Regions from separate parts of the Achromobacter sp. 1012554356 genome, predicted to be linked through region 2. Evidence: predicted binding sites of a transcription regulator. Region 2 holds the regulator's gene; the other holds the start of a gene.

Region 1 (3,843 bases), on a different contig from region 2:
TTCCTCGATCTCTTCGGCCGTGCCGGTGCTCATGTCGGACGGAATGCAGCCGTCCACCACATTCAGCACATAGACCGCCTTCCACTCCTGCCCCTTTGCCGAATGGATCGTGGACAGGATCATGTAGTCCTCGTCCCGCAGCGGCGCGCCGGATTCGTCACTGGTGGCGTCGGGCGGGTCCAGCGTCAGCTCGGTCAGGAAGCGCTCGCGCGACGGATAGCCCGAAGCGATGCGCACGAGCTGGTCCAGGTCGGTCTTGCGCACGCGCGCATCGTCGTACAGGCGTTCGAGCTGGCCGCTGTACCAGCGCAGCGCCAGGTCCACATCGGCCGGCCACTTCAGCGTGGGGTCGCACAAAGCGGCGTACGTGTCGGCAAAGGCGCCCCACTCTTCCTGAGCTGCCGCGCCCGGCTTGAATTCGCGCAGCGTGCGCAGCGGCTCGGCGGACGCGGACATGGCGTCCATCAGCTTGCCCGCCGTGGCCGGGCCGATGCCCGGCATCAACTGCGCGACGCGGAAACCCGCCATGCGGCCACGCGGGTTCTCGGCCCAGCGCAGGATCGAAAGCAGGTCCTTGACGTGCGCCGCTTCCAGGAAACGCAATCCGCCGAATTTGACGAAGGGAATGTTGCGGCGGGTCAGTTCCAGTTCCAGCGCGGCGCTGTGGCTGGCGGTGCGAAACAGCGCCGCCTGCGACTTGAGCGTCGCGCCGCCCTCGCGCTGCGCCAGCACCTGGTCGGCCACCCAACGCGCCTGGCCGGCTTCGTCGCTGACCGTGACCAGTTCGGGCAACTGCGAGGACTTGCGGTCCGTCCACAGGTCCTTGGCATAGCGTTCGGTCGCCTGCGCGATCACGGCGTTGGAGGCGGTCAGGATGGGTTGCGAGGACCGATAGTTGCGGTCCAGCGTGATGACGCGCGCGGGCGCGGGAAACAGGTTGGGAAAGTCCAGGATGTTGCGCACCGTGGCCGCGCGAAACGAGTAGATGGACTGCGCGTCGTCACCCACCACGGTGAGCCCCCGGCCGTCGGGTTTCATGGCCAGCAGAATGTCCGACTGCAGCCGGTTCGTGTCCTGGTATTCGTCCACCAGCACGTGATCGAAGCGCGCGCCCACGTCCGCCGAGATCTCCGCATCCGACATCATTTCGGACCAGTACAGCAGCAGATCGTCGTAGTCGAGCACCTGCTGGTCCTGCTTGGCCGCGACATATGCACGGAACAGGTTCTTGAGCTCGTCCTCCCATTGGGCACACCACGGAAAGGACGTCTTGAGCACGTCGCCCACCGGCGTCTGACTGTTCACCACGCGCGAATAGATCGCCAGGCACGTTCCCTTGAGCGGAAAGCGCGACTTGGTGGAGGACAGGCCCAGCTCGTGGCGCACCATGCCCATCAGGTCCTCGGCGTCACCGCGGTCATGGATGGTGAATGCTTCGGACAGGCCAATGCGCAGCGCGCAATCGCGCAAGAGGCGCGCGCCAATCGCATGGAACGTGCCCGCCCAAGGCAGCGACGGCGCCTGCTGCGACGACCGCAGGTTCATCACCCGTTGCAGCACCGACCCCACGCGCCGCTCCATTTCCAGCGCGGCGCGGCGCGAAAACGTGAGCAGCAGGATGCGCTGCGGGTCCGCCCCGTTCAGGATCAGGTGCGCCACGCGATGCGCGAGCGTATTGGTCTTGCCCGACCCCGCGCCCGCGATCACCAGCAGCGGGCCGTCGTTGCCGGGCGCGCCGGCCACGCCGAACTCGGCGGCTTCGCGCTGCGCGGGATTCAGGTCGGCCAGCGGATCGGGCCGCTCGGCCGGACGGGCGGCGGTCAGGTGGTTGTCGGGCGTGCAGGGAATTTGATCTTGGTCTGGCATGTCGCGGAGCCGCAGCGCTGCGGCCGCAAAAAAGGAAGGAGCCAGGGCTGGCTCCGGATGAACACTGTATATTTATACAGAATTTTTGACCTTTCGTCTGAACGCCCCGGCGCCATGTCCGATTTCCCTCGCATCCTGACCGGCACCGCCTCCTGGACCGACCCCACCCTGCTGGCCTGCGGCCGCTTCTATCCGCCCGATGCGCGCAGCGCTGAATCCCGGCTGCGGTTCTATGCGTCGCGCTTTTCGCTGGCCGAGGTCGACGCCAGCTTCTACGCGATGCCCACGCCGGACAACGCCTACCTGTGGTCCACCCGCACGCCGGACGATTTCGTCTTCAACATCAAGGCGTTCCGGCTGTTCACTGGCCACCAGACGCCGCTCACTGCCCTGCCCGGCGACATCCGGCGCGAACTGGCGGATTGGCCGGAGCCCATCATCTACCACGACCGCATGCCGGCCGACCTGCGCGACGAACTCTGGCGGCGCTACCAGCTTGCCGTCGAGCCGCTGCGGATGCCGGGCAAGCTTGGCGCGGTGCATTTCCAGTTTCCGCCGTGGGTACGGCGCGACGCCCGCGGCATGGCGCGCGTGGCGGATTGCGCGCGGCGGATGGAGGAGCATCTGGTATCGGTGGAATTCCGCCATCGCAGCTGGTTCGAAACCCCGGCGGCCACCGCGGACACGCTGGCCTTCGAAAGGGATCTGGGTGTGGTGCACACGGTTGTCGACGCGCCGCAGGGTTTTGAGAACACCGTGCCCGCGGTCTGGGAAAGCACCCACCCCGACCTGACCCTGCTGCGCCTGCACGGGCGCAATGCGGCCAAGTGGAATGCGTCCGGCCCGGCGTCGTCGGGACGGTTTCAGTACGAGTACTCGGAAGCGGAACTGGCCGAACTGGTCGCCCGCTTCACGCGGCTGGCGTCACAATCGGCGCAGGCGCATGCGGTGTTCAACACCAACTTCGAAGACCAGGGCATGCGCAACGCGGCGGCCTTCGCGTCGGCGCTGCAATTGCCGGGCATTTGAATGGGTGCCTGACGGCCGGCACGTTCGGTTGGGCCGGTGTCAGACACCCGGGAAAATGATCCGCAGTGCGCAGCCGCGTCTCAACGGGTGTCAGACACCTAGGTAGTGGCCAACATGCAAGGTGTCTGACACCCACAGAGAAACGCTTCAATCCAACGCCGTGCTACATGGGTGTCTGACACCGGCCGAGACACCCAGGTAGTGGCCCACATGCAAGGTGTCTGACACCCACAGAGAAACGCTTCAATCCAACGCCGTGCCACATGGGTGTCTGACACCGGCCGATAAAGCGCCAACCTTTGCTCTCGGGTGTCAAACACCCGCCTTCGCCGCAGTCCGCGCCGCCGGCCGCGCCACTTCCGCCAGACTCTCCAGCAGCACTTCAAACTTGCGCGCGATGTCGTGCTCCGGCACACAGGCATAACCCAGCAGCAGCCCGGGCCGGCGCCCTTCCTCGTTGACGTAGTAGCGCGACAGCGCACGCGTCAGCACGCCCTTGCTGCGCGCCACCTCGACGACGCGCAGGTCGTCCATGTCCTCCGGCAAGGTCAGCACCAGATGCAAACCTGCCATGCTGGCATCGCGATGCAGCCAGTCCGGACCCAGCCGGCGCTCGATCAGGTTGACCAGCATGGCGCGGCGGCGGCCGTACAGCATGCGCATGCGGCGGATGTGCGCCGCGTAATGGCCCTCGGAAATGAACGTGGCCAGCGCCGCGTGGGTCATCAGGTGCCCCTCGCGGTACAGCTCCGCGTGCGCCGCCTGAAATGCCGCCGTCAGTGGTTTGGGCAGCACCAGATAGCCCACGCGCAGACCCGGATACAGCGTCTTGCTGAAGGTCCCCATGTAGATCACGGGCGCGTCGGACTCCAGGCCCAGCAGCGACGCGATCGGGCGCCCGGAGAAGCGGAACTCGCTGTCGTAGTCGTCTTCGATGATCCAGCTGCC
Region 2 (3,843 bases):
CCTCGAATATCTTGCCGTGCAACAGCGCGTGGACAAGGTGAAGGCGCCGATCCTGTGCCTGGTTGGCCCTCCGGGCGTCGGCAAGACCTCGCTTGGCCAGTCGATCGCCAAGGCAACGAACCGCAAGTTCGTGCGCATGGCCCTGGGCGGCGTGCGTGACGAAGCCGAGATCCGCGGCCACCGTCGCACGTACATCGGCTCGATGCCCGGCAAGATCGTGCAGAACATGTCGAAGGTCGGCGTGCGCAATCCGCTGTTCCTGCTTGATGAAATCGACAAGCTGGGCATGGATTTCCGCGGCGATCCCTCGTCGGCCCTGCTCGAAGTGCTGGATCCGGAACAGAACCACACGTTCCAGGACCACTACATCGAGGTCGACTTCGATCTGTCCGACGTCATGTTCGTGGCCACCAGCAACACGCTGAACATCCCGCCGGCCCTGCTGGACCGTATGGAAGTGATCCGCCTGTCGGGTTACACCGAGGAAGAAAAGATCCACATCGCCCGCGACCATCTGCTGCCCAAGCTGATGAAGAACAACGGCGTGAAGGAGACCGAGCTGACGGTCGACGACAGCGCGCTGCGCGATATCGTGCGCTACTACACCCGCGAAGCCGGTGTCCGTGCGCTCGAGCGCGAAGTGGGCAAGATCTGCCGCAAGGTCATCAAGCAGTTGCTGACCCAAAGCGATCGCGCCAAGGCCGAGGGCAAGACGCTCGAGGTCAAGGCGGTCAACGTCACGGCCGACAACCTCAGCGATTTCCTGGGTGTGCGCCGCTACGCCTTTGGCATGGCCGAGAAGGAAAACCAGACTGGTCAGGTGACCGGCCTGGCGTGGACGGAAGTCGGCGGCGACCTGCTGACGATTGAAGTCGCGGACATGCCCGGCAAGGGTGTCATCCAGCGCACGGGTTCGCTCGGCGACGTGATGAAGGAATCGGTCGAGGCAGCGCGCACCGTCGTGCGTTCGCGGGCTCGCCGCCTGGGCTTTGCCGACAGCGTGTTTGAAAAGCACGACATGCACGTGCACGTGCCGGAAGGCGCGACGCCCAAGGACGGTCCGTCCGCGGGTATCGCGATCACCACGGCCATGGTGTCGGCGCTGTCGCGCATCCCGGTGCGCGCAGATGTCGCCATGACGGGCGAGATCACGCTGCGCGGCGAAGTGCTGCCCATCGGCGGCCTGAAGGAAAAGCTGCTCGCGGCTCACCGCGGTGGTATCAAGACGGTTCTGATCCCGGAAGAAAACGTCAAGGATTTGGCGGAGATTCCGGACAACGTCAAGAACCACCTTGAGATCGTGCCGGTGCGTTGGATCGACAAGGTGCTTGAACTGGCCCTGGAACGTCTGCCGGAGCCGTTGGCCGAGGAAGAAGCCGTCAAGGATGCCCTGGTTGCCAAGCCGGCTGAACCCGGCTCGACCGACCCGGTCATGAAGCACTAATGGCGTCTTGAACGCAGGACGCTCTCGAAAGAGGGCGTCCGAAGCCCAGGGGTGGCGCAAGTGTAGCGAACGCCCCGAAAGCAAAAAACCCCGCTCACATGAGCGGGGTTTTGTTTTTTGAGCTTGGGCCCCCCTGCAAGGGGCGGGGCGCAGGCCGCATGATGGCGGCCCGACTTTACATAGGCCGAGCCCGGCCTAGTGCAGCGCCTGGGTGCGGATGAGGCCCACTGCAATGCCTTCGAGCGCAAATTCCTGATCGGCCTTGACCACGATGGTTTCGAAGTCGGGATTTTCGGGCAGCAGCTCGATGTGGCCGTTCTGGCGCTGAAGGCGCTTGACCGTGACATCGTCGCCAATACGAGCCACCACGATCTGGCCATTGCGGGCTTCAGATGCCTTTTTGACAGCCAGCAGGTCGCCTTCGAGGATGCCTGCGTCGCGCATGCTCATGCCGCGCACCTTGAGCAGATAATCGGGCGCCTGTGCAAAGAGGCTAGGGTCTACGCCGACTTCGCGTTCAACGTGCTCGGCTGCAAGAATCGGGCTGCCTGCCGCAACGCGGCCGACGAGCGGCAATAGGAGCTGGGCGAGGGCGGGGATGGGAAGCGAGGACTGGACCGGTGTGGTGGCGTCCTTCAAGCGGATGCCGCGCGAGGCGCCGGCCGTGAGTTCGATGGCGCCCTTGCGAGCCAACGCCTTGAGATGGTCTTCGGCGGCGTTGGGGGAGCGGAAACCCAGGGCCTGGGCGATTTCGGCACGCGTCGGCGGAAAGCCGGTGCGCGTGACCGTTTGCCTGATGAGGTCCAGGATTTGTTGTTGGCGATCCGTGAGTTTGCTGGCCATGGCGATGATCCGTTGCGAGCGGACTGTACATATATACAGCGCCATTCTGGGGGACGCAGCGCAAAAAAGCAAGCCGGTCGCGAGGCCAACAAAAACGGGACCCGCAGGTCCCGTTTTTGGTTGAAGACGGCGCGGCGCCGCCTGGCGATTTACAGCACGGCCGCGATGCCGGCTGCGACCTTGTCGATGTTGCCGCTGTTCAGCGCGGCCACGCAGATGCGGCCGCTGGACACGGCGTAGACGCCATGTTCTTCGCGCAGCCGGTCCACCTGAGCGGCGGACAGACCCGAATACGAGAACATGCCGCGCTGCTTCAGCACGAAGCTGAAGTCCTGCTTGCCGCCGTGCTCTTTGATTTTGTCGACCAGTTGCGCGCGCATCAGGCGGATGCGATCGCGCATGCCGGCCAGTTCTTCTTCCCAGAGGGCGAACAGCTCGGGCGTGTTCAGCACCGTGGAGACGACCGTGCCGCCGTGCGTCGGCGGGTTGGAGTAATTGGTGCGGATGACGCGCTTGAGCTGGCTCAGCACGCGGGTGGCTTCGTCCTTGCTGCCGGCCACGACAGTCAGTGCGCCAACGCGCTCGCCATACAACGAGAACGACTTCGAGAACGACGAGCTGATGAACATGGTCATGTCCAGGTCGGCGAACAGGCGCACGACCGAGGCGTCTTCCGTCAAGCCGTCGCCAAACCCTTGGTAGGCGATGTCCAGGAACGGGACCAGGTTGTTGTCCTTTACGACAGCGGCAATTTGCTTCCACTGATCGGGGGTGGGATCGGCGCCGGTGGGGTTGTGGCAGCAAGCGTGCAGCACAACGACGGTCTTGGCGGGCGCGGCCTTGAGGTCGGCCAGCATGGCTTCGAAGTTCAGCCCGCGGGTGGTGGCGTCGTAATAGGCATAGGTGCCGACTTCAAAACCGGCGCGCTCGAACAGGGCGCGGTGGTTTTCCCAGCTGGGGTTGCTGATCAGAACCTTGGAGCCCGGCAGCAACTGGCGCAGGAAATCGGCGCCAATCTTCAGGGCGCCGGTGCCGCCCAGTGCCTGCGTGGTCAGCACACGGCCGGCGGCGGCCAGCGCGGAATCCTTGCCCAGCAGCAGCGCTTGCGCACCGGCGTTGTAGCCGGCGATGCCTTCGATCGGCAGGTAGCCGCGAGCAGCAGCGGCCTCGATGCGGGCGGTTTCAGCCTTGCGCACTGCGCCCAGGAGCGGGATCCGTCCCTGATCATCGTAATACACGCCCACACCCAGGTTCACTTTACCGGGGCGGGTGTCCGCGTTGTATTGTTCGTTCAGGCCAAGAATGGGGTCGCGCGGCGCGAGCTCGACGGAATCGAATAGGGTGCTCATGAGACTCTGATGAGGTGGGTGGACGCAGTACGAAGTGCTGTGGATAATGGGGGGTTTACCCTGGAACAGTCTAGCATGCCTAAGAGCGCAATAGACCCAAGCGCGGGGGCTCCCGCCGCAGGTCCGGGATTCGTCGATTTCCCTGACAGCCCGTTTCATCTCTATCAACCCTATCCGCCGGCGGGGGACCAGCCCACGGCCATCGCA

What was found. Region 2 encodes LexA, which represses DNA repair genes until DNA is damaged. Its sites were predicted from a motif close to ACTGTATNNNNATACAGT; they were not measured.
Region 1: the regulator LexA is predicted to act here: its motif matches at 1,930-1,947, upstream of AC6LJW_RS06225 (ATP-dependent helicase).

What each region holds. Positions count from the first base shown of each region.
Region 1 covers NZ_JCBANC010000009.1:29,376-33,218, reverse strand. Annotated here, with positions in the region: gene AC6LJW_RS06225 (ATP-dependent helicase) at 1-1,866, opposite strand, end outside; gene AC6LJW_RS06220 (DUF72 domain-containing protein) at 1,981-2,895, shown strand; gene pdxR (MocR-like pyridoxine biosynthesis transcription factor PdxR) at 3,208-3,843, opposite strand, start outside.
Region 2 covers NZ_JCBANC010000004.1:124,118-127,960, reverse strand. Annotated here, with positions in the region: gene lon (endopeptidase La) at 1-1,444, shown strand, start outside; gene lexA (transcriptional repressor LexA) at 1,640-2,287, opposite strand; gene AC6LJW_RS03205 (amino acid aminotransferase) at 2,437-3,636, opposite strand; gene uvrB (excinuclease ABC subunit UvrB) at 3,712-3,843, shown strand, end outside.